DNA from 2 places in the Ideonella sp. genome. Region 1 is predicted to be linked to the other one. Evidence: riboswitches for the same ligand, from Rfam matches in the RefSeq annotation. Region 1 holds a riboswitch; the other holds the start of a gene.
The links. Region 1 has a riboswitch for thiamine pyrophosphate ahead of ACE3SG_RS21165 (TonB-dependent siderophore receptor). Riboswitches for the same ligand answer to the same signal wherever they lie in the genome.

Region 1 (11,693 bases):
TCGGGTCGGCATGGCCGAGCGCCATGCCACAGACCACCATCTCGTCGAGGCCAAGGCCCAGCTCGGCGGCGATCACCCGGTGGAACTGCGTGAACGCCGCTTGCGGGCAGGTGTCGAGCCCACGCGCGCGGGCCGCGACCATCACGTTCTGCAAGAACATGCCGTAGTCCAGCCAGCTGCCTTGCTGCATCACGCGCTCGATCGTGAAGATCAGGCCGACCGGCGCGTCGAAGAACTCGTAGTTGCGCCGGTGCTGGCTGTGCATGCGGTCCTTGTCGGCCTTGCCGATGCCGAGCAGGCCGTACAGGTCCCAGCCGACCTTGCGGCGGCGGTCGATGTAGGGCGCCCGCCACTCGGTCGGGTAGTAGGCGTATTCCTCGGTGTGCTGCGAGCGCACGGCCGGGTCGTCGTAGACGGCGCGCAGCCGCTGCGACAGGCGCTGCCGCGCCTCGCCCATCAGCACATGCACGCGCCAGGGCTGGGTGTTGGTGCCCGACGGCGCACGCGAGGCCACGGCCAGGATCTCTTCGACCACGTTGCGCGGCACGGGCGTGGGCAAGAAGGCACGGATCGAACGGCGCGAGGTGATGGCCGCATCGACGGCGGCGGTGGATTCGGTGGAGATGGCAGTCATGGTGCTCAAGCCTTCAAAGGCGCCAGCGCCGCCAGCAACGCCGGCGGCAATGCGGTGGGCCGGCGCGTGGCGCGATCCACGTAGACATGGACGAAATGGCCGGCCGCGGCGGTCAGCGGCTCGCCGGCACCGAACAAACCCACCTCGTAGCGCACGCTGGATCGGCCGACATGGGCCACCCGCAACCCGGCCTCCACCGCCTGCGGAAAAGCCAGCGGGGCGAAGTAGTTGCAGCGGGTCTCGATCACCAGGCCGATCACCTCGCTGGTCTCGATCTGCAGCGCGCCGGCCTCGATCAGGTAGCCGTTCACCGCGGTGTCGAAGAAGCTGTAGTAGACGACGTTGTTGATGTGGCCGTAGACGTCGTTGTCCATCCAGCGGGTGCCGATGGGGCGAAAGAGGCGGTAGGCGCTGCGCGGCTCGGCCTGTGCCCGCGCGGCCTCGGGGGTGGCACTGCTCATGCCGGTGATTGTTCCATCGGCGACGGCATCCGGTGCTGCCGCCATGCCTGCCAGCTGTCGGCCGCCAGCGCGAGGGTGGTCGCCTGCAGGGCCACCGTCTCGTGGATGTCGCGCCCATAGCCGCCGGCCATGCTCAGCGCCACCGGCACGCCGCGCTCGCGCAGCGCAGCCAGCACCCGCCGGTCGCGCTCGGCCATGCCGGCAGCGGTGAGCTTCAGCCGGCCCAGCCGGTCGTTCTCGTGCGGGTCGGCCCCGGCCAGGTAAAAGGCCAACCCCGGTGGGCGGCCCTCGTGGCGGCGCCAGACCTCGCCCAGCGCCGTGTCGAGCGCAGCCAGGTACGGCTCGTCGCCGCAGCCATCGGGCAGCTCGACATCCAGGTCGCCGGCCACCTTGCGAAACGGAAAGTTGCGCTCGCCATGCATCGAGAAGGTGAACACGGTCGGGTCGTCGGCAAAGATCGCGGCGGTGCCGTTGCCCTGGTGCACGTCGAGGTCGATCACCACCACCCGCAGCAACGCCTTGTGAAGGCGGTGCCACTCGGCCTGCATCAGGCGGGCCGCCACGGCCGTGTCATTGAAGACGCAGTAGCCCGAGCCTTTGTCGGCACTGGCGTGGTGGGTGCCGCCGGCCAGGTTGGCCGACACGCCTTCGGCCAGCGCGGTGCGCGCCGCGGCGATCGTGGCGCCCACCGAGCGCCGCGCGCGCTCGGCCATGCGCGGCGACCAGGGAAAACCGATCTCGCGCTGCGCCGCCGGGCTCAGGAAGCCCTCGGACACCGCCGTCACGTAGACGGGGTCGTGGGCCAGCGCCAGTTCGCCGTCGGTCGCCGCGGGCGCCTCTTCGAGCCGGATGCCTGGCAGCTGCGCCGCCACCCGGTCGCGCAGCAAACGGTACTTGGGCATCGGGAAGCGGTGCCCGTCCGGCAACGGCAGCACGAAATGGTCGGAGGTGTAGGCCCGCATGGTGCGCAGGCACTGTGCCACAGCGCCCGCCGGGCGGCCTCGGTCGGCCCCCATGTCCCGTCCCGGCCCCCTGCACCCGCCTGATGACAGCCGTCCTACCTAGGGCAATGACCCTACTTTGCTGCACTGCAACAAATATTGCTTGCAAAGCTCGCCGAGAACCCCAATACTTCGAACCATGTTGCAGCGCACCATTGGTTTTTGGAACGGCTGCAGTCCCTGCCCCACCCCACTGATCCGATAGGAGATTCCCATGCTGACCGCTGAACAACTGCTGGCTGTCCAAAAGTCCAACGTCGAAACCCTGTTCGACCTGACCAACAAGGCCTTCGAAGGCGTCGAGAAGCTGGTCGAGCTGAACCTGCAAGTCGCCAAGGCTTCGCTGGGTGAAGTCGCCGAAACCGCCAAGGCCACGATGTCCGTCAAGGACGCGCAAGAGCTGCTGTCGCTGCAAGCCGGCCTGCTGCAACCGGCCGCCGAGAAGGCCGCCGCCTACAGCCGCCACCTGTACGACATCGCCGCCACCACCAACGCCGAAGTGACCAAGGTCGCTGAAGTGCAACTGGCCGACGCCCAGAAGAAGTTCATGGCCACCGTCGACAGCGCCGTCAAGAACGCCCCGGCCGGCACCGAAAGCGCCGTTGCCCTGGTGAAGTCGGCCATCTCGGCCGCCAACAACGCTTACGAAAGCGCCCACAAGGCCGCCAAGCAAGCCGCTGAAGTCGCTGAAGCCAACTTCCAAGCCGTGACCAGCACGGCCGTCAAGGCTGCCCAATCGGCCCCGAAGGCCGCCCGCCGCGCCGCCACGGCCTAAGGCCCGAAGGCATGCCTGAAGTGCTCTGACAAGAGAGCCAACCGGGGGAACGACGCACCTGTGTGCGCGACCACCGCAAAGCGACGGAACTTCCGCCGCCTGCCGGTTGTCTCTCAGAACGCCACGCTGTGCCTGAGCGGCGTGGCCTTCATGGAAGGTTGTCTCCTCGGTACCTCTTGAAAGACTGGCTTTCCAGGTACCTTCCAACCCGGCTGGTCCTCGCGGACCACCGGGTTTTTTATTGCCTGGCGCGCACTTGGCGCGGTTTCTTGAAGTTCAGCGGGTCAGCGCCGCGATGCGCTGGCGCAGTTGCGGCAAGGCTGCCAGCGCGGCCTCGCGGCCCGACTGGATGACCTTCATCCGGGCCGTGAAGTCGGCGCCAGAAACCCCGTTGAGCCCCGGGCGCAGCACCACGTCGGCCTCTTTCAGCTCGAAGCGGTTGATGCTGCGACCCATGATGGCGAAGGTCTGCAGCAGCATGCGCATCGCGTCGCCGGTGGCGTTGCCGTCCGGCGGCGACGAGATGTCGACCGCGATCACCAGCTCGGCCCCCATCTGCCGGGCAAAACGCACCGGCACCGGCGACACCAGGCCGCCGTCCACATACTCACGGCTGCCGATCTTGACCGGCTGGAACACCGCCGGCACCGCGCTGGACGCGCGCACCGCCACGCCCGCGTCGCCGCGCTGGAACAGGATCGGCGCCCCATCGCCCAGGTCGGTGGCCACGATGCCCAGCGGCATCTTCATCTGCTCGATGTTCAGGCCGCCGGTCTGGCTGCGCACGTAGCGCGCCAGCGCCTCGCCGCGGATCAGCCCGCGGCCCGGGAACGACCAGTCGGTCAGCCCGGACTCGTCCATCGACTGGGCCAGCGAGCCCATCTCGACGCCGCTCTTGCCCGACGCGTACATCGCCGCCACCAGGCTGCCGGCCGAGGTGCCAACCACCAGGTCGGGCCGGATGCCCTGCTCTTCCAGCACCTGGATCACGCCGATGTGGGCGAACCCGCGCGCGGCCCCGCCGCCCAATGCCAGCCCAATCCGGGGTGGCCGCGGCGGCACCGGGGGCGCCGCAGGCGGCGGTGGCGGCGCGATCGGCTGCTCGGCCACCACCGGCGGGCGGGGCGGCGCCGTCTGGCAGGCCGCCAACGGCAGGCCGGCAGCAGCCGCCCACATCAGGCGCCAGCACAGGGCCCGGCGGCCGGCGTTTGGCGCCGCAACGGCGTCTTTAGATTCTGATGGAATATTCAAGTGAAATTTGTGTTCTTTTCAAGCATATAACGAATCCGTAGAGTGCCTCCAAGCCCTGTTTCGCCTGGGCACCCTCTACAGAACCCATGTACCAATACACCTCGTTCGACCGCCAGTTCGTGCACCAGCGCGCAGCGCAGTTCCGTGACCAGCTCACCCGCAACCTGGCTGGCGAGCTGGCCGACGACGACTTCCGCCCGCTGCGCCTGCAGAACGGTTGGTACATCCAGCGCCATGCGCCGATGCTGCGCGTGGCGGTGCCTTACGGTGAATTGTCGTCGCGCCAGTTGCGCCAGCTGGCTCGCATCGCACGCGAGTTCGACCGCGGCTTCGGCCATTTCACCACCCGCCAGAACCTGCAATACAACTGGATTCCGCTGCCGAAGTCGGCCGATGTGATGGATTTGCTGGCCGAAGTCGACATGCATGGCATCCAGACTTCGGGCAACTGCATCCGCAACATCACCAGCGACGCGTTCGCCGGCATCGCGCCGGACGAGATCGTCGACCCGCGCCCGTACTGCGAGATCCTGCGCCAGTGGAGCACGCTGCACCCCGAGTTCGCGTTCCTGCCGCGCAAGTTCAAGATCGCCGTCAGCGGCTCGGTCGAAGACCGTGCGGCCATTGCCTGGCACGACGTGGGCCTGCAACTGGTGAAGAACGACGCCGGTGAGGTCGGCTTCAAGGTGTTGGTGGGTGGCGGCATGGGCCGCACGCCGGTCATCGGCACCGTCACGAATGCGTTCGTGCCGTGGCAAGAGATCCTCGTCTACCTCGAAGCCGTCGTTCGCGTCTACAACCGCTACGGCCGCCGCGACAACGCCTACAAGGCGCGCATCAAGATCCTCGTCAAGGCCGAGGGCCAGAAGTTCGTCGACGCGGTCAACGCCGAGTTCGCCAAGATCCTCGAACAAGACGCCGACGGCCGCGAGCACATCATCCCGGTGTCCGAGCTGGAGCGCGTGTCGCGCCACTTCGAGACGCCCGGCGGCGTGCACCCGGCCACCCACGGCTTCGACCCCCACCGCACCGGCCCGGCGCCGGCCGCATTCTTGCGCTGGCTCGAACGCAACGTGCACGGCCACCGCGTGCCGGGCTATCGCGCCGTGACGCTGTCGCTCAAGCGCGCCGGGCAGGCCCCTGGCGACGCCACCGCCGAGCAGATGGAAGCCGCCGCCCAGCTGGCCGACCGCTACTCGCTGGGCGAGCTGCGCGTGTCGCACGACCAGAACCTGGTGCTGCCCTGGGTGCGCGAGGCCGACCTGTTCTCGGTCTGGCACGCCGCCAAGGACGCCGGTTTCGCCACCCCGAACATCGGCCTGCTGACCGACATGATCGCCTGCCCAGGCGGTGACTTCTGCGCGCTGGCCAACGCCCGCTCGATCCCTGTGGCTGCCGGCATCACCGAGCGTTTCGACGACCTGGACGCGCTGTACGACATCGGTGACATCGACGTGCACATGAGCGGCTGCATGAACTCCTGCGGCCACCACCACACCGGCCACATCGGCATCCTCGGCGTCGACAAGGACGGCGCCGAGTGGTACCAGATCTCGGTCGCCGGCTCGGACGGCTCCACGCTGAGCGGCGCCGCCACGCCCGGCAAGGTGATCGGCCCGTCGTTCTCGGCCGACGAAGTGCCCGACGTGGTCGAAGCGCTGATCGACGTCTACCTGCGCCAGCGCCAGGCCGGCGAGCACTTCATCGACACCGCGCGCCGCCTGGGTGTGCCGCCTTTCCGGGCCGCGGCAGATGCCGTGCGCCGCGACACCGCCGCACCGGCCGCCAAGCCGGCAGCAGTGGCGGTGGCCGAAACCGCCGAGGCCCTGTGATGAGCGCCGCCACCCAGATGAACTTCGTCCAAGCCGCCCAAGACCCGTGGCGCACGCCGGTCGGCGAATACGGCCCGCTGCCGATCCCGCCGATCGCCGCCCACAGCCTGCTGACGCTGGAGCAGTGGCAAGCCGTGCGCGGGCAATGGCCGGCCGACCTGCCGGTGGGCCTGACGCTGGCCAACACCGCCGAGGTCGAAGACCTGGCCGAAGACCTGCCCCGCCTCGCACTCGTTGCGCTGCAGTTCCCCAAGTGGGTCGACGGCCGCGCCTACAGCCAGGCCCGCGTGCTGCGCGCCCGCCTGCGCTACGCCGGCGAAGTGCGTGCCACCGGCGACGTGGTCGTCGACATGCTGCCGCTGCTGCAGCGCACCGGCTTCGATGCCGTGCAGCTGCGCGACGGCCAGAGCGAGGCCAGCGCCCGACGCACGCTGACGATCGTCTCCGAGCACTACCAGGGCGACGTGCACCAGACACGCCCGCTGTTTTCGAGGGTTCCCGCATGAGCGCCGTTTCGTCCCTGCCGCTGACCTCTGCCCTGCCCGGCGCTCACCCCGCCGCCGCGGCTGCGTCCAGCGCCATCTCGCTCTACGCCCGCCACACCGAAGGCTACGAAGAGCGCGTCGAAGCCACCATCGCCCAGCTGCGCCAGGCCGCGCTGGACCACCCCGGCAGCATCGTGCAGGCCACCAGCCTGGGTGCCGAAGACATGGTGCTGACCGACCTGATCGCCAAGCTGAACCTGCCGATCGCCATTGGCACGCTGCAGACCGGCAAGCTGCACGCCGAGACGCTGGCGCTGATCCCCGAGATCGAAAGCCGCTACCGCCTGGACGTCGAGGTCTACAGCCCGCGCGAAGAGGCCGTGGTGCATTTCGTGCGCCGCCACGGCGACGACGCGATGTACCAGAGCATCGAGCTGCGCAAAGGCTGCTGCCAGGTCCGCAAGCTAGAGCCGCTGGCCCGCATGCTGCAGAACCGCGAAGCCTGGGTCACCGGCCTGCGCCGCGAGCAGAGCGCCAACCGCGGCGCCGTGCCGCTGCGCGAGGTCGAGGCCAACGGCCGCATCAAGTTCAACCCGCTGGCCGACTGGAGCTGGGCCGACATCTGGCACTACATCGAGTCCAACGACGTGCCGTACAACGCGCTGCACGACCAGTTCATGCCCAGCATCGGCTGCGCCCCCTGCACCCGCGCGATCGCGGTGGGTGAAGAGTTCCGCGCCGGCCGCTGGTGGTGGGAAGACGAGAAGGCCAAGGAATGCGGCCTGCATGCCGTGCAGCAGCCCAGCATCACCGACCGCGGCGAAGCGGTGGCGGCCTGAGCATGCCCGGGCGCGGCCATGTCATCTTCATCGGCGCCGGCCCCGGCTCGGCCGACCTGATCACGCTGCGCGGTGCCGGTGCGCTGGCCCGCGCCGACGTGGTGCTGTTCGACGCATTGACCGACCCGGCGCTGCGCGAGTTCGCCCCCAAGGCCGAGTGGATCGACGTCGGCAAGCGCGGCTTCTCGACCACCACCGCGCAGGCGCGCATCAACGCGCTGCTGGTGCAACACGCGCAGACGGGCGCGCGGGTGGCGCGGCTGAAAGGCGGCGATCCCAGCGTTTTCGGCCGGCTCGAAGAAGAGCTGCAGGCGCTGGCCGAGGCCGGCATCACCAGCGAGGTGATCCCCGGCGTGACCGCCGCCCTGGCGGCCGCGGCCGCGTCGGCCCGCCCGCTCACGCGGCGTGGCAACGGCCGCAGCGTGTCGCTGACCACCGCGATGACGCAAGAGCGCGAGTTGCATGCCGGCCGCCGGGCCGACACCGAGGTGTTCTACATGGCCGGCCGCCAGCTCGCCAAGCTGTCGCGCTGCCTCGCCGACGCCGGCTGGCCGGCCGACACGCCGGTCAGCGTGGTTTCGCGTGCCGGCTGGCCCGACCAACTGGTCAGCGAGCATCAGGTTGGCAGCCTGGCCGCCGCCTGCGTGCTGCACGCCGGCCGGCCGGCGGTGGTCACCGTCGGCGTCGGCGCCGCTGCGCTGACGGCCCCTGGAGCGGCGTCGGGCGAAGACCCGCTCGCCGTGGACTGTGCCTTGCCCGAGGGTTATCCCGCCGGCTGAAGGCCTCAGGCCCTAAAATCGCATGCTTTGCCGCGCAGCGTTGCGCGGGCAGCGCCGGTTCCCCGCAGGGCGGAGCCAGGCGCCCGAGCCCTTCTCTTCACTTCTCACCGCCACCCCATGACCCACGTCGTCACCGAAGCCTGCATCCGCTGCAAGTACACCGACTGCGTCGACGTCTGCCCAGTCGACTGCTTCCGCGAGGGCCCGAACTTCCTGGCCATCGACCCCGACGAGTGCATCGACTGCGCGGTGTGCATCCCCGAGTGCCCGGTCAACGCGATCCTGCCCGAGGAAGACGTGCCGGCCGACCAGCAGAAGTTCATCGCCATCAACGCCGATCTGGCCAAGGGCTGGCCGAGCATCACCAAGCGCAAGGCCGCGCTGCCCGATGCCGACGAGTGGAAAGACCGCAAAGACAAGCTGGACCAGCTGATCCGCTGATCTGCTGATCCACATCAAGCCCGCCAGGCCTTCGTCGCGGCGGGCTTTTTTGCGGGTGCCGCGGGCGCCCACGAACGCGGCGATAATCCGCGCCGCTGCCAGGCACTGAGCGTGGCAGCCATTCGCTAGGGGTGTTGGCGGGCCTTCCGGGGCCGTGCCGACTGAGAAAAACCCTTTGAACCTGATTGAGGTAATCCTCGCGCAGGGAAGCAGCTCAGACGGCGCCGCGCGTTCGCGTGGTGGCCCCTCCCGAACTTGCCGACCTGCCATCGACCTGTCGAGTCCCTGATGGCACTGCCGTACCGCACCCGTTTCACCTTGCATGCGCTGGCCCTGGCCGCGCTCCACGCCACCTGCGCCGGCCAGGCCGCCGAGCAGGTCACCATCACCGGCCGCCTCGACGCGCTGCCCGCCAGCGTGGCCGGCTTCGGCGATGCACCGCTGTCGAAGTCGCCGTTCCAGGCGCTCAGCCTGAGCCGCAGCCAGCTCGAAGACGTGGGCGCCAACGCCTTGTCGGCCCTGACCCGGCTCGACGCCAGCATCGCCGACGCCTACAACGCCCCGGGCTACTGGAGCGCGCTGACCGTGCGCGGCTTCGTGCTCGACAACCACTACAACTACCTGCGCGACGGCCTGCCGATCAACGCCGAGACCGCGATCGCGCTGGAGAACAAGGAACGCATCGAGGTGCTCAAGGGCACCACCGGTGCGCAGGCCGGCACCAGCGCACCGGGCGGCCTGGCCAACCTGGTGGTCAAGCGGCCGCGCGGCAGCGACCAATCGGTGGTCTTTCTCGGCTGGTCGGAGCGCGGCAACTTCAAGGCCGCCGCCGACCTGGAGCGCCGCTTCGGCGACGGCGGTGCGCTCGGCCTGCGCCTGAACGCCGCGGTCGAATCGCTCGACCCGCAAATCCATGACGCCAAGGGTCAGCGGCATCTGCTGGCGCTGGCCGGCAGCGCGCAGCCCACGGCCGACCGCCGCTTCGACGCCGAGATCGAGATCAGCCACCAGTCGCAGCCCAGCATGGCCGGCTTCAGCATGCTGGGCGACCGCGTGCCCTCGGCGCGCAGCATCGACCCACGGCTGAATCTCAACAACCAGACCTGGTCGAAGCCGGTCGTCTTCGACGGCACCACCGCCAGCCTGCGCTGGACCGAGACCCTGGGCGCCGACTGGCAATTGCAGGCTCAAGTGATGAGCCAGCGCCTGCGCACCGACGACCGCATCGCCTTCCCCTACGGCTGCACTGCCGAAGAGAAGTGGGACCGCTACTGCAGCGACGGCAGCTTCGACCTCTACGACTACCGCAGCGAGGGCGAGCGCCGCGACACCGTGGCCGGCGCGTTGACGTTGAACGGCCGCGCCCAGTGGTGGGGCCTGGCCCACCAGCTGTCCACCGGCGTGCAGTGGAGCGACTTCCGCCTGCACCCCAACGAGCAGATCTACCAACCGGCCGGCACCGGCCAGATCGACGGCAGCGTGCAGGTCCCCGCCCCCGTGCCCGAGCCCTACACCGCCGCCGGCCGCCACGAGCGCAGCACCGAGCTGCATCTGCGCGACCACCTGGCGCTGGGCCAGGACACCGGCCTGTGGCTGGGCCTGCGCCACAGCGCCTTGCAGCGCTCGAACGACGCGAATGCCACCGACTACCGCCAATCGTTCACCACCCCGTGGGTGGCGCTCAGCCACCAGTGGACCGACGCGCTGCTGGTCTACGGCAGCTGGGGCCAGGGGGTCGAGAGCGACGTTGCGCCGAGCCTGCCCAACTACACCAACGCCGGCCAGGCGCTGCCGGCGTTGAAGAGCGAGCAGGTCGAGTTGGGCCTGAAGTTCTCTCAGGCCGAGTGGAACGCCAGCCTGACCGCGTTCGACATCCGCCGGCCGACGGCGGACGACCTGTGCGACGACGCCAGCGGCACCTGCACCCGCCGCATCGACGGCAACGCCCGCCACCGCGGCATCGAGGCCAGCGGCGAGCTGCACACTGGTCAGCTGACTTTGCAGGCCAGCGGCATGTGGCTGCGCGCGCGCCGCGAAGGCGCCAGCGACGAGGCGCTCAACGGCCGCACGCCACCGAACGTGGCCGAGCGCAACCTGCGCCTGATGGCCGGCTGGCAGTTCACCGAGATCACCGGCCTCAGCGCCCAGGCGAGCCTGAGCTACGAAGGCCCGCGCTACGTGCTGCCTGACGACAACAGCGCCCGCATCCCCGGCTGGACCACCGCCGGCCTGGCCGCCCGCTACGCCACGCGCGCCCTCGGCCACGAGTGGTTGCTGCGTGCCGGTGTCGACAACCTGTTCGACCGCCGCGCCTGGCGTGAGAGCCCCTACCAGTTCAGCCACGCCTACCTCTATCCGTTGGAGCCACGCAGCTTTCGCATCTCTTTGCAGACCAGCTTGTAGAACTCCTATTTTTCTGTCTATAATCTGAGGCTTCACTTCCCCGATAGCTCAGTTGGTAGAGCGCCGGACTGTTAATCCGTAGGTCCCTGGTTCGAGCCCAGGTCGGGGAGCCAAACAAAACAAGGCCCGCAACGCGAATCGTGTTGCGGGCCTTGTGCTTTGTGGCCTCACGCGGGCATCGGTGCTGCTGACCTCGACTCAGCGCACCGCCTCGGGCGAGGCGGGCGCCGCGCGCTCAGCCCAGCGAGCAGGTACCCGTGCCGCCGTCACGCACGTAGTAGTCCGTCGACAGTGCACCGTTGGCCGCCGAGATCACGTTCAGGCCGGCGCTCAAGAAGACCGGCGTGTGGGGCCGCTGTGCGCTCAGCTGCGTCAGCGGCACGTTGTTGACCGACACGTTCAACAGATACGCACCGTTGTCGAACAGGTTCACGAACGGCTGGGCACGGCCCGTCAGCGGGTTGAACGCGCAGCCCGGCGTCACCACGGCGTACGACTTGCCGCTTGCCGCGTACTCCAGGTCACCATTGAAGGTGTTGGCCCGCGTGTCCGGGATGCAGGCATTCGGCTGCTCGGGGTAGGTGATGCTGGCATCGAAGGTGTAGCTGTCCGCGACTTTGCCGGTGGCCACCGCCACCGTGTCGACCCCGTTGCTCAACCAGACGGTGGCGTCCGGGCTCGCGGTGGTGACGGTCGCAACGACACTGCCGTTGAGCGACACCTTGCCGGTCGCCTTTCGCTTCGGGTTGTACAAGCCTGCCTGCACGTAGGGCCCCATCCCGCTCACCGGGT
Region 2 (11,693 bases), on a different contig from region 1:
GTGCGCTGCGCGGTGCCCAGGTCGCCCCGGTGCACCAGCAGCAGGCTGCCGCGCTCGGCAAAGTACGGCTCGCCCGGCAACGCCTTGACGATGCCGCGCCACAGCCCGATCGAACGCCAGCCCAGCTGCGCGACACGGTCGCTGGCCACGTCGCGCTCGGCCATCGGGCTCAACAGCCCGGCGGCGGTGAACGCGGCGGCGCCCTGCCCGTCGAACGTCGGCTGCGGCCCGCCGGCCGGGTCGAACACACTGACGCGGCAGCCACGCTGCGCCAACCGCCAGGCCGCCAACCGACCCAGCAGTCCTGCCCCTGCAATGCCCACATGCATGGCGACCATGCCATCAAGCCTTGTCGTTATGGATCGGGATGTAGATCTCGCCGCCACCGGCGCGGAACTCGCCGGACTTCTCGGCCATGCCCCGGTCGAGCGCCTCGGCTTCGGCAACACCCAGGTTGGCAGCGTAGTCGCGCACCTCCTGCGTGATCTTCATCGAGCAGAATTTCGGGCCACACATCGAGCAGAAATGCGCGACCTTGCTGCTGTCTTTGGGCAGCGTTTCGTCGTGGAAGTCGCGCGCGGTGTCCGGGTCCAGGCTCAGGTTGAACTGGTCGGTCCAGCGGAACTCGAAGCGCGCCTTCGAAAGCGCGTCGTCACGGGCGCGCGAGCCCGGGTGGCCCTTGGCAACATCGGCCGCGTGGGCGGCGATCTTGTACGCGATGATCCCTTGCTTGACGTCGTCGCGGTCGGGCAGGCCCAGGTGCTCCTTCGGCGTCACGTAGCACAGCATCGCGGTGCCCATCCAGCCGATCATCGCGGCGCCGATCGCGCTGGCGATGTGGTCGTAGCCCGGCGCGATGTCGATCGTCAGCGGGCCCAGCGTGTAGAACGGCGCCTCGTGGCAGTGCTTGAGCTGCTCGTCCATGTTGGCCTGGATCATGTGCATCGGCACATGGCCCGGGCCTTCGATCATCGTCTGCACGTCGTGCTTCCACGCCACCTGCGTCAGCTCGCCGAGTGTGCGCAGCTCGGCAAACTGGGCTTCATCGTTCGCATCCGAAGCGCAACCGGGGCGCAGGCCGTCACCGAGCGAGAAGCTCACGTCGTAGGCCTTCATGATCTCGCAGATCTCTTCGAAGTGCGTGTACAGGAAGCTCTCTTGGTGGTGCGCGATGCACCACTTGGCCATGATCGAGCCGCCGCGCGAGACGATGCCGGTGACACGGTCGGCCGTCAGGTGGATGAACGGCAGCCGCACGCCGGCGTGGATGGTGAAGTAGTCGACCCCCTGCTCGGCCTGTTCGATCAGCGTGTCGCGAAAGATCGCCCAGGTCAGATCTTCAGCGACGCCGCCGACCTTCTCCAGCGCCTGGTAGATCGGCACCGTGCCGATGGGCACCGGCGAGTTGCGCACGATCCAGTCGCGCGTGGTGTGGATGTGGCGGCCGGTGGAGAGATCCATCACCGTGTCGGCGCCCCAGCGGATCGACCAGACCAGCTTCTCGACCTCTTCCTCGATGCTCGAGGTGACCGCAGAGTTGCCGATGTTGGCGTTGATCTTGACCAGGAAGTTGCGGCCGATCGCCATCGGCTCGATTTCCGGGTGGTTGATGTTGGCCGGGATGATCGCGCGGCCACGCGCCACCTCGTCGCGCACGAACTCGGGCGTGATGGGCCCGCGCGGCAGCACCGCACCCATGCCGTTGCCGGCGCGGCGTTGCTCGCGCTTGGCATCGGCCAGGTACTGCGCCATCCACTCGCGCCGGCCGTTTTCGCGCAGCGCGACGAACTCCATCTCGGGGGTCACGATGCCGCGCTTGGCGTAGTGCATCTGCGTCACGTTGGCACCGCTGATGGCACGGCGCGGCGTGCGCTGCAAGGCCGCGGCTTCGGCGCGCAAGGTGGCCAGGCTGTCGGCGATGCGCTCGACCTGCTTCGCGCCATCGTCCAACGCCTGCGGTGCACGGCCTGTGTAGGCCTCGGTGTCGCGCCGCTGCTCGATCCAGCCCAGGCGCAGGCCGGCCAAGCCATGGCGCACGTCGATCGCCACGCTGGGGTCGGTGTAGGGGCCCGAGGTGTCGTAGAGCACCACCGTCTCGCCGTTGGTCAGGCTGACCTCGCGCAGCGGCACCTGCAGGTCGGGCCGCGAACCGGTGAGGTGGATCTTGCGGGAGGCGGGGAACGGCTCGCGTGTCAGCGACAGCAGCTCGTCCAGGCGTTCGGGGGCGTTCATGGCGGTCCTTCGCAACAAGGTCGTTGCTCCGAAGGTCGCCCCGTGGCGCGCTCGCCCAGGCAGGGCAGCGCGACTCAAGGATCGACGGCTCTTCTTACGCCGGTACTAACCGGTTCAAGTTCTCGGGTTCGGATCAACCATCTCAGCACGCACCATGCGTGCACCCCGGAGCAGGCGCGCATTCTGCGCGGCCGGGCGAACCACTGTCAACGCAATTCGGTATCGATCGAGAGGCGTGCGTCGAGACAGCGGAAATCGCCGCAGCAGGGGCGGAGCGCTGGCAAACAGCGCTCGCCCGTGCAGCACTACTCGCCGGAAAGGCGCTGCCAGGTGTCCATCGATTCGGACTTCGCTCGCTCTTCCATCAGGTCCACGCCACCGAGCACCTCGGCCATCGCCTGCGCGAGCATCTCGCTCACGTTGTCGGCGGTGGCACCGTTCACCTCGCGCGCGGCCCTCGACTGCAAACGCCCCGCCACGATGGCCGCCGCAGCCGCGAGCAGCGCGTCATTGCTGAAGTTCATCGTCACCCCTTTGGCGCGCCCGATTGGCGCAAGGGCGATGGTGCGTGAAACGGCGCGGCATGCCAAGGAGAATGCCCCGGCCCACGCTGGGCGGGCCACAAAGCAAAACGGCGACAGCCGCTAAGTGGTCCGCCCCTGAAAAACGCCTGCAACCCGCATGAATGCTGGCTTTGGCGGGCGATTGCCGATGGTGGAGATTGCAGGATTGAGGCTCAATGGATATTGAATCCTTGCAAACTGCCCCGAGGTTTGAATGGGCACGAAGCCGGCTGAAGAGCGCAGCGACCACGACCTGTTTCGCACCGAACTGGTCAACCTGATCGACCAACGGCACGAGCTGGTGAAGCTGGCTGCGTTGATCGACTGGCAGGCGTTTACCGACAAATGGAGCCCGCAGTTCGAATCGACCACCGGGCGGCCTGCGCTGCCTACGCGGCTGATGGCGGCGCTGCTGTACCTGAAGCACGTGTACGCGCTCAGCGACGAGGCGGTGGTCGAGCGCTGGTGCGAGAACCCGTACTGGCAGCACTTCAGTGGCGAGCGGTACTTCCGCCATGAACTGCCGTGCGATCCGTCGAGCCTGGTGCGCTGGCGACAGCGCATTGGCGAGGAAGGCTGCGAATGGCTGCTGGCCCACAGCATCGAAGCGGCCACACGCGCCGGCGTGATCAAGCGCCGCAGCCTGGACACCGTGGTGCTGGACACGACGGTGGCTCCGAAGGCGATTGCGCACCCCACCGACAGCCGGTTGCTCAACCGGGCCCGCGAGCATCTGGTGGCCGCAGCACAAGATGCAGGCATCACGCTGCGCCAGAGCTACGCTCGCGTGGGCAAGGCCGCCGAAGCCCAGGCCGGGCGCTACGCCCACGCCAAACAGTACCGGCGCATGCAGCGCGAGATCAGGAAGCTGCGCACGTCGCTGGGCCGTGTGATCCGCGATGTGCAACGTAAGGCCCAGGCCGTTGGCGGCGAGATCGCAGGCGCCCTCAAGGACAGGCTGGAGTTGGCGCAGCGGCTGCACCAGCAGCGGCGCGATTCGAAGAACAAGCTGTACGCGCTGCACGCGCCCGAGGTCGAGTGCATCGCCAAGGGCAAGGCCCGCACGCCCTACGAGTTCGGCGTGAAGGTGTCGGTGGCGGTGACTGCCAACGAAGGGTTGGTGGTGGGCATGCGCTCAATGCCGGGCAACCCGTATGACGGTCACACCGTGGACAGCCAACTCGAACAGGTCGGCATCCTCACCGGACACACGCCCAAGACCGTCCTGGCGGACCGGAGCTACCGCGGTGTGCAGCCGCCCAGCGGCATTCGGCTGATCATCAGCCATACGCGCCGGCTGCCACCGCGGCTGAAGAAGTTGCTCAAGCGCCGCCAGGTGGTCGAGCCGATGATCGGCCACATGAAGGCCGATGGACTGCTCGCCAAGAACTGGCTCAAGGGCGCCGTTGGCGATGCGCTTCATGCGCTGCTGTGCGGCGCCGGGCACAACCTGAGGATGATCCTGCGGCACCTGCGGGTGCTTTGCTTGGCATTCATTGGCTGGCTCATGCTCGTCGACCCCGTCTCGTCCTCGCCTTCAGCTTCAATGCCTCGCCCCGCAGTCGGGTGAAAACGGGTTGTTCAGGGCGGACTAGCTATCTGCTGTTAGGGCTCCTTGTCGGTGAACCCGTGCTCATGGTCGCGGAGTGTCTCTTCCACTTGCCGTGGCTTCCTCTCGGCGGTACGCACTTAGCTCAGGCGGGTGCGTGTGCTGTCATTGGGCACGTCGTGGACCAATGCGTGAAGTTTCTGCGCAGCGAAGGACGCGGCAGGGTCGAACGATCAGGTGATCGACGCGTCGGTCCGACAGACCGCCGTGCTGTGCCCCGCGGAGGCCGGCGACGCACCGATCAGCTGCAGTTGGCCTGTCCGGCGGATACCGCCAAGTAGTCGGAAGTGCGAACTCGGATCGAAGCACGTCTGAGCCAAGTGGCCATACGAGCTGGGCGTGAAGCACGGTGCTGTTCTGATAGCAGACACCGACTGTCGAAGTTGGGCAAGCTCTAGGCAAAGATGCTCACGTCCGGCTGAAGCTGACCATTGAACCTTCGCGCCGCGCGCATCGACCTGATCCTTGAACTTGCCCCTGACCTGCGCCTAGTGAAGTTCGGCCAGCACCAGCTGGCACGTCGCGCGCTACGATGACCGGCGCAGACGTTCAACAACATCGTGCCGCGCAGCAAGGGAGTTTGCATGAGCTGGATCGAAGAGGCAAAGAAGGCCGCGGTAGACGCCACCGACTCGCTAGCCCGCTCCGGACCGAAGCTCCTGCTATTGGTAGTTCATCCCTCCAAGTTCTATCGCCGCAGCCGGCGCGTCAAGGAGGTTGCCGCGGTTCTAGCCTTAAATGCAGTCCTCCTCGCGGCGATCCACTTCTTCGTGCTCAAGTCCGTTGTCGAAGTCAAAGACCCCTCACAGTACGCCATCGGGGCCGTGTTCTTCAACGTGTTGCACCTGGCCATCATGGGTTTTGCCTTTGCGGCACCGAGCGCCATCGGCGTGCGATCAACACCGTTCCCTACGCATCTAGCGAACGCGCTTTTCGCCATGGCCGTCCTACCGATCGTTGCTATGCTAACGGTCAGTGCGACAAGGCTGCGGGCCGCTGCCACACTCGCTGGAAACCCCTCCCCAGTCATCTGGCAAGATCTGTTAGTACTGCTCGGATACTGCTGGGTGACCTACCGCGTCTACTGCGGGCTGAGAGTCGGCGCGAACTCGTCACGACCGCGCGCCGCTGTCGCGGCTCTCGCCGGGTTTGCCCTGGTGCTGACAGTGATGGCAACCAACCTCGCTCCAAATCAAGCGATGCTGCTGAGTGCTTGGACGCGATAGAGGACGCAGGCTCAACATCGTACGGAGCGCTCGCGACTCTTGAGCCACGGATGCTAGGGAGCGGCGTTGATCCGCTTCCAGTACCAGACAGCTTCCTTCCACTCGTGAACGTGAGTGGTACCGTCTGGATCGAGCACGGTAAAGCCGTCTTGTCTGGGGATGTAGAGATCCATCGGGACTACGCGCCCTGCCAACTTGACGCCAATCCCATCACCAGGCCCGAGGCCGATCTGCTCCGATTCCCAGTACGAGGCGTGCTTGAACCTCACCCACTTAGGAAATGGCGGCTTAGGCTTGCGGAATGGCCACATCAAGCAAATATACCCACGTCTGGCGCGAGCAGTCCGTTGAACCCGTGTGCCCGCGCATCGACCTCGTCGTTGGCCTTGCCCTAGCCAGTTGTGTCAGGACGTGCCACGGAGTAGCAGGCGCTTCTCCATGTGCTCTGGGTCACTTGCGGTTTGACGGTAGCCCAGCTTTGTGTACCAAGCAATCAATCGACATTGATCGGTCTCTTGATCTAGGGCGTAAGGCTTTAAACGAACAACCTGATATCCAAGTTGTACGGCATGTCGCTCCGCGTGCGAGAGCAATGCCCCACCGATCCCCTGCCCCCGAAGCGAAGGAAGGACGAAGATTTCGTAGATGAAGGCTGACTCGTGGTCGCTCCGGTCCTCGTAGGACAGAAGGCCAGCCTCTTCACCTTGGACCGATGCAAGGAACTCTATCGACCAACCGCAATGCGCTCGTTCAGCGCGCCCACGAAGGGTCTCGCTATGCAAATCGCTGATGCGTGCGAGTGTCGATACTTGGCACACGCGCGGTACGGGGTCTACCGGGGTCATCCGGGCTTCTTGGCGTCGCGATGCTTCCTGACAATGTCCGCGATTTCCTTGTTCAGCGCAGTTTGCTCCGCTGAGACCCTGGCCTGCTGCGAACGAAGCAGTTCTGCAGCTTTGGGGTCAAACTTTCCATCGACGTAGTTCGCCGGGTTCTCTTCCGGAAAGTCCTCGAAGTACTCGCTCCACTCTCCCATGTGAGACTCCTATTGCGGAAAGACGGTCGGACAAAGAAACCCACCTGAGCTGTCCACGGTCCGATTGGTCACGCGATATCGGCACCGCGAGCGAAGCGACGAATGAACTCGACCCCCGCATCTGTTACCCAATACGTGAAATTCATGGGAAACGCCTTGTTGAAGTCGTCGCTCTGTACTACGAAGTTCGCGCTTTGAACCTTCTGATCTTCAAACAAGCCGTCCTTGACCGCATTCGCCACAAGCAGATCACCTGCGGCGCCGAGGACGAATATTCGCTCTTCAGACTTTGCCAGGACCTCGAAAAGCCTTCGCTCGAACTCGCCGTACCGGTTGTTCAAGATACCGAGGTTGTGCTTGTACATCTTGACGGATAGCCGGTCCATCTCCTTCTTCTGATCGTACCGCGTGTGGCAATTCGGGCAAAGTGCTATGAGATTCGCGAACGAGTTGTCTTGCGTCTCCGCCCAAGGAACGATGTGGGCGATTTCCGTAGTTGTCGCGCGGCACGTAGGAATTGCGCAACGATGACCGGCCTCGACGAGCACGGCTCTCTTGATCTCTGATGGGACCGAATCACGACTCATGTGGACCTCCGCTCTAGACAATTGGTCGAATAACATAGTTGTGAGGAGCAACCACGTAGTCTTCGCCGACCTGTGCTAGACGCCAGCCACGCGCCCGCACTGCCGCTGTCAGTTCTGCTTCGTAGCTTCCTTGCCTATAGACGGAGGCGACGTTTCGCTTACGCGTCTTACCTGCGCCAATTCCCGTCGCCATCCGATTCAGTTGCTGAGCGACCCAAGCAGGATTTGGCATAGAGAACCTTTCTACCGATCGAGTCCAGGCATCTACTGGAACGAAATCGCGACGCCAAAGCCGACACGTCAAGGGTATGTCCCCTGCTGGCCAAGTTCCTGGACTGGATCGCGAAGCAGACTCCGCAGCGCAGGATCATCGGCATGGCCGCCGAGTACGCAAGCCTGGCCGGCAATCGGAAGGTCAAGTTCCTCGACCTCTGCTGGCCGCAGATCCAGCGCCTGCCCGTCGAGACGCGGCGCGAGATACTGGCCGGCCGACGAGATGAGAGTCTTGGCGTGATCCGAGTCAAGCGTGCGAAGCAGCGTGGGAAGAAGCGCGGCGAGGTGATCGAGGCCATAGAGGTCACGCCGACCCTCGACGCCCTGCTGAACCGACTGGAGGCCCTTCGAGAGGAACGCGGGGTCGAATGTCTGTACGTCTTTCCGACGCGCGACAACAACGCCTACAGCGCCCGCGGGTTCAAGACCTTGTGGCAGCGCTGCGTGCTGCAGGCGATCGAGGAAAAGGTGATCACCGCCTCGGACCGATTCACCTTCCACGATCTGCGGGCCTACTACGCGACGATGCACAAGCGGGACACCGGTGAACTACCGGACCTTCATGCTGACCCCGGAACAACGGCCCGCGTATACGACCGCAACAGGGAAGTCAAGCGGCGAGCGCTTTGATACTAGCGCCGCCATACATTGGGTGGACCCACCTGATAGGTCATTCGGGTTGCAAGCCTTACGAGCCGAAGCTCACTTTTCGCTGCGCTGATCGCGGTCAAGCCGAGGATAGTAGCCAATCCACCGAGTGCCAGACTAATGTTGAACCAAAGGTGCGCAGCCGAACTGGAACTGCCGGATGGGACAGTCCCAAAGATGGTGGCGAAGATGAAGAAGACTATGCCGCAGAGGACCTCAACTAGGCCACGCAGCGCCAAGACATGCGCTGCGTCCCTAGTCAGTGCGGTTTCGATCGGACAAGCGGCCAGGCAAGCAATCTCGTCGTAGGCTCGGCACAGCAAGAGGTGCTGAGCGCGCTCGGAGACCGCGGAAACCCTAGACATCGCGGAATCGATCGGCCGCTTGAGGTAGGCGCTGACCAAGTTGATCGCGATGCCAACCAGGACAACGCTCAGCCACCAATAGGCTGTTCCAAGCGACGCAACAAATTCGTCCACCGTCTGCCTCCCAGCGTTCGTTTTCCCACCGTGGGAATTTTCGCGCGATCCGAGAGGCCAATGCAAAACGGCGACAGCACGTAAGTGCTTGTCGCCGTTCGATGTTAGGTGGGGTGGCTGATGGGACTCGAACCCACGACAACCAGAATCACAATCTGGGACTCTACCAACTGAGCTACAGCCACCACCGGAAGCCAAAGATTATAGCCCGACTTCGCGGGCCCGCGTCACGGGCTTGCTGCAGAGGCCGCTTCAGCGCTCGGGGCCGCCTTGTCGAGCTTGACCTTGTAGCGGCGCTTCAGGGCCTCGTAGTAGGCCGCCGATTCGGCTGCCGTCACCTGCTGGGCCACATAGGCCTTGGCACGCTCGTTGTCGGGGTCCTTCGCATCGCGCTCGACGCGCTTGACGACGCGCGCGACCGTGTAGCCGTCGTTGCCGAGGTCAACGCCGATCACCGCGGGCGCCTTGCTCAGGTCGGCGCGCAAGACGGCCTCGACCACCTGGCGCGGTTGCTCGCGCGACTGGCGCGATAGCGTCACCGCGGCGGGCATCGTTTCGTCGGGGCTCTGCTTCAGTGCGGCCAGGCGGGCCTCGCCGTCTTTCTTGGCGGCGGCGGTGGCCTGCTCGGCCTTCACGGCGGCCATCACGCGGTCGCGCACTTCGGCCAAGGGCAGCACCCGCTCGGGGTGGTGCTCGACGACGCGCGCCGACACCAGCTGGTTCGGGCCGGTCTCGACGGCCTCGGTGTTGCGCTTGTTCTTCACCGAATCGGTCGAGAAGATCGCGTCGAGCAGCTTGGGCGAAGCCAGCGGGCCAGAGGCACCCGGCACCGGCGTGCGCTGCACGGTGGCCTCGACCTTGGCGAGCTTGAGCTTGTCGATCACCGGCTGCAGGCTGTCGGACTGCTCGTAGACGGTGTTGGTGAACTGCTCGGCGGCGCTGGCGTACATCTCCTGCGCCTTGGGCTTGCTCACTTCGTCGACGATCTGCGCGCGCACCGATTCGAACGGCTTCTTCTCACCGCCGCGCACCGCGATCAGCTTGATGATGTGAAAGCCGAACTCCGACTCGACCACGTTGCTGATCTCGCCCGGCTTCATCGCGAAGGCCGCGTCTTCGAACGGCTTGACCATCGCGCCGCGGCCGAAGAAGTCGAGGTCGCCGCCGTTGGTGGCCGAGCCCTTGTCGTCGGAGTTCTTCTTGGCCAGCTCGGCGAAGCCGGCCGGGTTCTTGCGCGCCTCGGCCAGCAGGCTCTCGGCCTTGGCCTTGGCCTTTTCGCGGTCGGCGGCCGGCGCATCCTTGGGCGCGTTGACCAGGATATGCGCGGCGTGGCGCTCCTCGGCGCTGGTGTAGCGGGTGATGTTCTGCTCGTAGTACTTGCGCAGGTCGTCTTCGCTCAGCGTGATCTGCTTCTTCAGCGAGTCCAGGTCCAGCACCACGTATTCGATGCGTGCTTCCTCGTTGCTGTGGAACTGAGCCTGGTGGCCCTTGTAGTAGGCCTCCAGTTCGGCGTCGGTCGGGTTGACCTTGGCCAGGTAGTCCTTCGCCAGGAACGGCTGCAGCTGCACCTCGCGGCGCTCCAGGATCGCATTCACCGCCGAGGCGTTGGCCGTCTGGCCGACCACCAGCGAGCCGGTCACGCCGGCCAGCACCTGGGTCTTGGCCAACTCGTCGCGCAGCTCCTGGGCGAAGCCGGCCGAGGTCATGCCGCGGGCCGACAAGAATTCTTTGCTGACGGTGCCTTCCGGCGAGCGGATCGGGGCGAACTGCGGGTCGGTCTTGAACGTGCGCACCAGCCGGTCTTCGGTGATGACCAGGTTCTCCTTGACCACCGCCGTGCGCATCACGCGGTCACGCACCAGGCTGTCGAGCGTGCGGGCCTTCATCTCGGGCGTGTCGAACAGCTTGGTGTCGACGCCGGGCATCTGCTGCTGCATGCGTGCAACTTGCTGCTTGTGCGCCTGGTCCAGCTCGGACTGCTTGATCTCCATGCTGCCGACCTTGGCCACCGTGGCGTTGCTCGCGTCGGTGAAGCGCGAGTAGCCCTGGATGCCGAAGAAGACAAACGACGGGAAGATCAGCAGCACCAGGATGAACTGCAGCAGCTTGGTGTGCGTGCGAACGAAATCGAACATGGATCTCAGCCTTGAATGAAGGTGCTGCGCAAGAAACGACGGGCCCGGATGGCTTGCCCCCTTCAGAGGGGACAGAAACAAAAAAGGCGAACCTGGGTTCGCCTTGTCGTCATCGGTCTGCGTACGCCGCGCGGGATTCTAATCAATGCCCGCGGGGGGCTGCCGATGATGGGGGTGGTGGGTGCTGAGGGGCTCGAACCCCCGACCTACGCCTTGTAAGGGCGCCGCTCTACCAACTGAGCTAAGCACCCGAAAGATGGCATCAGTTCAACGCGTCTTTCAGGCCCTTGCCGGGACGGAATTTTGGCACCTTGGCCGACTTGATCTTGATCGTGTCGCCGGTGCGCGGGTTGCGGCCGGTGCGGGCGGCACGCTTGGTGACGGCAAAGGTGCCGAAGCCCACGATCGACACGCTGCCGCCCTTTTTCAGGGTGACTTTCACGCCCCCGATCACGGCTTCCAGTGCGCGCGTGGCGGCGGCTTTGGAGATGTCCGCCTGGCGCGCAATGTGTTCGATCAACTCGGATTTGTTCACGTAGGTACCCCTCTCTCAACGGTCTCGCAATGGTGTGGCTTGGCTTGAAGTTCAAGCGTCCGGTGAATGACCTGGTGCGACGTGCAATCGCGGCGCGCTGCGAGGGGCAATGGCCTGATTCGCAGGCGAAAAATCATTACAGCCTCGGGTCCCGGCGGTGTCAAGCGCGGAAGCGGATTCTATGTGTAAACCCCAAGGCTGCTGGCTTCGCGGGCTTGCGCGAGCCTTGTTTTGTTCCTTGTTTTGTGACGATGCGCGTCGCGTTTCTTCGCCTCGCGCGCGCACCGTTGCAGCGCTTGCTGCCGTGTCGATCTCAGCGCGCTTTGGCGCGAATTTCAGGCAGGGCTTTTTGCAGGTAGTACACCATCGA

Region 2: linked by a shared signal. The riboswitch ahead of thiC (phosphomethylpyrimidine synthase ThiC) and the one ahead of ACE3SG_RS21165 (TonB-dependent siderophore receptor) in region 1 are both predicted to bind thiamine pyrophosphate.

The regions. Positions count from the first base shown of each region.
Region 1 covers NZ_JAYSDQ010000017.1:60,800-72,492, reverse strand. The annotation lists gene ACE3SG_RS21215 (nitroreductase) at 1-634, opposite strand, end outside; gene ACE3SG_RS21210 (acyl-CoA thioesterase) at 640-1,095, opposite strand; gene ACE3SG_RS21205 (histone deacetylase) at 1,092-2,057, opposite strand; gene ACE3SG_RS21200 (phasin family protein) at 2,311-2,871, shown strand; gene ACE3SG_RS21195 (patatin-like phospholipase family protein) at 3,148-4,047, opposite strand; gene ACE3SG_RS21190 (nitrite/sulfite reductase) at 4,209-5,954, shown strand; gene ACE3SG_RS21185 (DUF934 domain-containing protein) at 5,954-6,460, shown strand; gene ACE3SG_RS21180 (phosphoadenylyl-sulfate reductase) at 6,457-7,278, shown strand; gene cobA (uroporphyrinogen-III C-methyltransferase) at 7,281-8,057, shown strand; gene fdxA (ferredoxin FdxA) at 8,175-8,498, shown strand; TPP riboswitch at 8,616-8,723, shown strand; gene ACE3SG_RS21165 (TonB-dependent siderophore receptor) at 8,787-10,901, shown strand; tRNA gene ACE3SG_RS21160 (tRNA-Asn) at 10,939-11,014, shown strand; gene ACE3SG_RS21155 (hypothetical protein) at 11,137-11,693, opposite strand, start outside.
Region 2 covers NZ_JAYSDQ010000002.1:61,863-73,555, forward strand. The annotation lists gene ACE3SG_RS03085 (FAD-dependent oxidoreductase) at 1-338, opposite strand, end outside; gene thiC (phosphomethylpyrimidine synthase ThiC) at 343-2,232, opposite strand; TPP riboswitch at 2,307-2,410, opposite strand; gene ACE3SG_RS03095 (hypothetical protein) at 2,538-2,756, opposite strand; gene ACE3SG_RS03100 (IS5 family transposase) at 3,010-4,365, shown strand; gene ACE3SG_RS03105 (hypothetical protein) at 4,989-5,630, shown strand; gene ACE3SG_RS03110 (GNAT family N-acetyltransferase) at 6,035-6,475, opposite strand; gene ACE3SG_RS03115 (hypothetical protein) at 6,472-6,666, opposite strand; gene ACE3SG_RS03120 (HNH endonuclease) at 6,735-7,253, opposite strand; gene ACE3SG_RS03125 (hypothetical protein) at 7,629-8,156, shown strand; gene ACE3SG_RS03130 (hypothetical protein) at 8,159-8,653, opposite strand; tRNA gene ACE3SG_RS03135 (tRNA-His) at 8,763-8,838, opposite strand; gene ACE3SG_RS03140 (peptidylprolyl isomerase) at 8,881-10,788, opposite strand; tRNA gene ACE3SG_RS03145 (tRNA-Val) at 10,964-11,039, opposite strand; gene ACE3SG_RS03150 (HU family DNA-binding protein) at 11,051-11,323, opposite strand; gene pgsA (CDP-diacylglycerol--glycerol-3-phosphate 3-phosphatidyltransferase) at 11,637-11,693, opposite strand, start outside.